One region of the Shewanella sp. 553 genome, then DNA from elsewhere that is predicted to be linked to it. Evidence: riboswitches for the same ligand, from Rfam matches in the RefSeq annotation. Region 1 holds a riboswitch; the other holds the start of a gene.
The links. Region 1 has a riboswitch for lysine ahead of lysC (lysine-sensitive aspartokinase 3). Riboswitches for the same ligand answer to the same signal wherever they lie in the genome.

Region 1 (2,467 bases):
CACATTATGTGGCTCTAGCACCTCAAACACTCGGCGGCACACCCCTGGTGTAGAGGCAATTTTATTACCCACTATCGCCACTAAGGCTAAATTATCTTCCACACGCACCCGGCAATGCTGCGACAGTTCTTGTAATAGCGCTTCGCTGAGCAAATGATTGCCAGCCGAATCTGAGCCCGTTTTATCTAAGGTCAGCGATACGTTAACTTCCGATGTTGTGATCAAATCGACACTTATTTTGTGCCTTGCTAGCGTAGCAAAGGTCTCCGCCAAGAAACCTTGCGCATGCAGCATCTGCAAACTGTGTAGATTCAGTAAGGTTTGATCGCGGCGCACGGCCACGGCGCGGTAAATAGGCTCATCACTCACTTGATGACGGATCCAAGTACCGCCACGTTCAGGCGCTTTGCTCGAACCCACAAACACCTGAATTTTTTGCCTTACCGCAGGTAAAATGGTCGCAGGATGTAGCACCTTAGCGCCAAACGTCGCCATTTCAGCAGCTTCATTAAAACTAATTTCAGCGATGGGCTGTGCATTGGGGGCCAAGCGCGGATCGGTAGTGTAAATCCCGGCCACATCGGTCCAAATTTCGACCGCTGATGCCCTAAGCGCCTCGGCCAATAACGCCGCCGAGTAATCGCTACCGCCGCGCCCTAAGGTCGTGGTGGCACCCTGCGCATCGGCACCAATAAAACCTTGAGTCACAATACGCTGCTCGGCCAGCAGCGGGGCTAAATGCGCCGCACATAAGGCTTCAACCTGCTCAACTTGAGGCTCGGCACGGCCAAAATGACTGTCGGTGCGCATCACTTGGCGCACATCAAAGGCTGACGCCACCTCACCTTTTTCACGCAGCACAGCAGCAAATAGCGCCGCAGAACATTGCTCTCCTTGCGCTAACAACTCGTCCATGGTCGCTTTGCAACGTTCACGGCTCAGTGACTCACTTAACATATCAATACGACTGAGCACGCTATCGAGGTGAGCGGCAACCTCAGCTGGACGACCGAGTCGGTCAAGGATTTGATATTGGATTGAGGCAATCTGCTTGAGCAGTTGTTGACGCTGCTCATCATCGAGTTGCGCTTGAGTCAACGCCACCAATAGGTTGGTGACGCCGCTTGAGGCACTCACGACCACAATACGTGTATTAGGATTGGCAATAATGATGTCGGCACAACGACTCATTGCTGGATAATCAGCAACGGATGTACCACCGAATTTAGCGACAACAATCGACATTAGCCCACCTCAACGAGATTGAAGCGGTTACAAGACACGACAAGAATAGATAACATGATAAACCTCCGAACTGACTTCGTTCGAAGAGCCTGGTGCAAAGATTACGCACCCCAAGACGGGAAATAGCGATCACCACCAGAAGCTCTCCACCAAAAAACAGGTGACAATCGACAGGATTCAGCCATATCGACCGATAAACAAACGAAACCAAACACTTGTCTATCTCGGCGTTAATCTCCATCATAAGCAATCGTCAGAGTTTGGCCTCTTCATGCTTACTACCTAGTTAACGCTCCTCTTCTGTATCTCAAGCGTATTGACGCAGTAAGATGGTTGAAAATTAGCAAATACCCGCCTAATAAGTCAACGATATTTATTCAATATGAGTAAATATTATTTCAAGGTCACTGCCACCTTAGTAAAACAAGATTAAGATTGAATATCGGGTAACTCATTGACTAGGCGCACCCGCGCCGAAAAAGCGCCTATGGTCAGCTCGGGATAACTAAGCAGGCAAGGCACCAATTGTAACTGGTCGCCCTCGACAAAATAGATCGCATTTTGGTTAAACTGTGTGCCCAATGCCACCGCTAATGGCTTTTCTATCGGGACAGCCCAGCTTTTTTCCATATGACGGCGATCATAAGAGGCCCCGATGATGGCGCGATAAGGACGCTTAAGTTCGATGATATGTCGCTGTAATTGACTATCTAACAGACGATTTTGAGGCGCTGACAACAGTTCGCCCCTGGGGTTGTACGCCGTAAGAATGGCAAAGGATAAAGCCGGAGAAAACCCTTGGGTCAATAGAAATTGGGTATGCTGATAACTGTGCCAAAAATGGTCATCTATACTACTCATTCGCCGAACATTCCTAAATTAGCGTACGATAATTATAGCTAAATCATCTTATCTGCCTAGAACAAACAGATTATATCTCTGTTAAATTATAATTAATGACCATAAAATCAAAAGATTAGCCATAAAAAATTGATTAACATCAAATCTAAGCGTAAATTTGTTAACATTTCATTTGTTAACAAATGACTAAAACGAGTACAATACGTCGGTTGATTCACTTCCACTCGTCAAGCATGAACAACTTTTGTTACGCCATGTCTAAATCACTGTAATGAAAAGTTGTCAATTTCCTATAGATATGAGCGATTTTGTCGCTTTTAATATTGAAACTTGAAAATTTCAATAGTTAAAGGAACTATTT
Region 2 (2,467 bases), 1.9 Mb from region 1:
CAACAAATTGGTCGCGATGTAGACTTATTAGTCGCAGGTGAAAACTGTGCACCAGTGGTCGAGGCTGCTAAGCAATTGAGCGGTGTGCGCAGTGTATTAGTGGCAGACAATGCGGCTTATGCCCACGGTATCGCCGAGAACTTAGGGGCACTAGTGGTCTCTATCGCCAACGATTATCAACATATTTTGGCTTCAGCATCGAGTTTAGGTAAAGATGTTTTACCGCGCGTAGCAGCCTTACTTGATGTGTCGCAACTGTCTGAAGTGGTTGAAGTTGTCAGTGAAGATACCTTTGTTCGGCCAATCTATGCAGGCAGTGCCATGGCTACCGTGCAGAGTGTAGATGCCATCAAAGTGATGACGGTGCGCGTGAGTGCATTTGACGCTGTGAGTAATGATGGCGCGGCAGCCGAGCAGACCCTTGGTGGTGTTTTTACCAGTAATGTTGAATTTGTTTCACAAACATTGACCGAATCAGAGCGCCCAGATTTAGGCGCGGCATCGGTTGTGGTGTCGGGCGGTCGTGCAATGGGCAGTGCTGAGAATTTTGCAATGTTAGAGCAACTTGCCGATAAACTGGGGGGGGCTTTAGGGGCATCTCGTGCAGCAGTAGATGCGGGCTATGTGCCTAACGATCTGCAAGTTGGGCAAACCGGTAAGATTGTTGCCCCAGATCTGTACATTGCTGTTGGTATTTCGGGCGCGATTCAACACTTGGCAGGGATGAAAGACTCTAAGGTGATTGTGGCCATCAACAAGGATCCAGAGGCGCCTATTTTCCAAGTGGCCGATTATGGTTTAGAAGCGGATCTGTTTGATGCAGTACCTAAGTTAGTAGAGCTTCTTTAGTAAGTTGTAAACACTTGGTGAATATCTTGGTGTTCATTTAAAACTTAGTGTGATATGGATCACGTTGGCCGGCTTTGAGGTAGCATCCTTAAAGCCGCTTGTGTTTCTATGTGCGTCACGCCTGCCGATAGTGAAATTGGTCAGGCGTCCTGAGACGTAGAGGTGCATTAAATATTAGTAGTATTCGTTAGGGTGATGCCGTACAGCGAATAGGAAAGGATTTAATGCCGAAGTGGTCGAGTTCATCAAAGCTCACTGCTGGGGCTGTCATCGAATAGAGGCAGCACTGCCATAGTGCTTTTTATCCGGAATGATAAAAAGAAGGTATACCGACAACTGGTATCACTATGGAGCGCTACTGATAGGACAGGTGTAATATCTTTTGCTATATCCCACCAGTTCAGTTGCCCTCCATTCGTAATTTAACGAAGACAATATAAAACAATGACGACTTTGAGTTACGCCGATTCGGCGCTTTCCTTGCTGCCCCCTGTGGTGGCTATTTTGCTGGCGATTTTTACTCGTCGAGTATTACTTTCGCTTGGGGTGGGGATCCTACTTGGGGCTGTGCTTATCACCGATTATTCCTTCGGTGACACGGGACAATATCTCGCTAAGCAGGTGACGGGGTTATTTTGGGCCGATGGCGCCCTCAATAGTTGGAATGTCTATCTGCTTGGGTTCCTTATCTTGTTGGGGATGATCACCGCATTGATCACTGTCAGCGGCGCTGCTAAGGCGTTTGCCAATTGGGCACGTCAGCATATTCGCAATAAACGTGATGCTAAGCTATTGACCATGTTTTTAGGTTGCGTGGTATTTATTGACGATTATTTTAATAGCTTAGTTGTCGGCAGCGTGGCAGAGTCCGTTAACCGATCGCTATTACATTTCACGCAGTAAATTGGCCTACCTGCTGGATTCGACCGCAGCGCCTATCTGTGTTATCTCACCCGTGTCGAGTTGGGGGGCATATATTATTGCGCTGATTGGCGGCATTTTAACGGCACATGGTTTTGCTGATACAGGGCATCTAAGCGTGTTCATTCAGATGATCCCGATGAACTTCTACGCTATCTTTGCGCTGTTACTCCTATTGTGTGTCGCCTTTATGGGGCTCGATGTTGGCCCGATGCGTCAGCATGAGCTTAACGCCCAAAAAGGTCATCTTTATGATGAGTCTAAAGGATTACCACCTGGAGCCAATAGCGATCTGCCTGAGGCCGATTCGGGTAAAATATCAGGGCTATTTTTACCCATCACAGTACTCGTTGGCGCCACTATCTATTATATGGTCAGCAGCGGAGCAGACGCGTTAGCCGCGGATAACTTGCCATTTACCTTAATTGGCGCCTTTGAAAAAACCGATGTGGCTTCATCACTGTTTTTTGGGGCGATCATTGGCCTAGTGGCCACATTGCTGTTAGTTCTCAGTCAAGGTTTAGATAAATCATTAATCCTTAAAGGGATGATAGCAGGTGCACGTTCTATGTTACCTGCTATCTATATCTTACTGTTTGCTTGGACCATTGCCGGTGTGATTGGTCAGATGGAAACGGGTAAATATATGGCCAGCCTAGCCACAGGTAATATCCCCTTTGCGTTACTGCCTGCGGTA

Region 2: linked by a shared signal. The riboswitch ahead of AC5YBZ_RS06535 (Na+/H+ antiporter NhaC family protein) and the one ahead of lysC (lysine-sensitive aspartokinase 3) in region 1 are both predicted to bind lysine.

The regions. Positions count from the first base shown of each region.
Region 1 is NZ_CM181701.1:3,288,414-3,290,880, forward strand. Features, by position in the region: gene lysC (lysine-sensitive aspartokinase 3) at 1-1,245, opposite strand, end outside; lysine riboswitch at 1,377-1,553, opposite strand; gene AC5YBZ_RS14585 (DUF3293 domain-containing protein) at 1,675-2,106, opposite strand.
Region 2 is NZ_CM181701.1:1,429,995-1,432,461, forward strand. Features, by position in the region: gene AC5YBZ_RS06530 (electron transfer flavoprotein subunit alpha/FixB family protein) at 1-849, shown strand, start outside; lysine riboswitch at 999-1,215, shown strand; partial or broken gene AC5YBZ_RS06535 (Na+/H+ antiporter NhaC family protein) at 1,294-2,467, shown strand, end outside.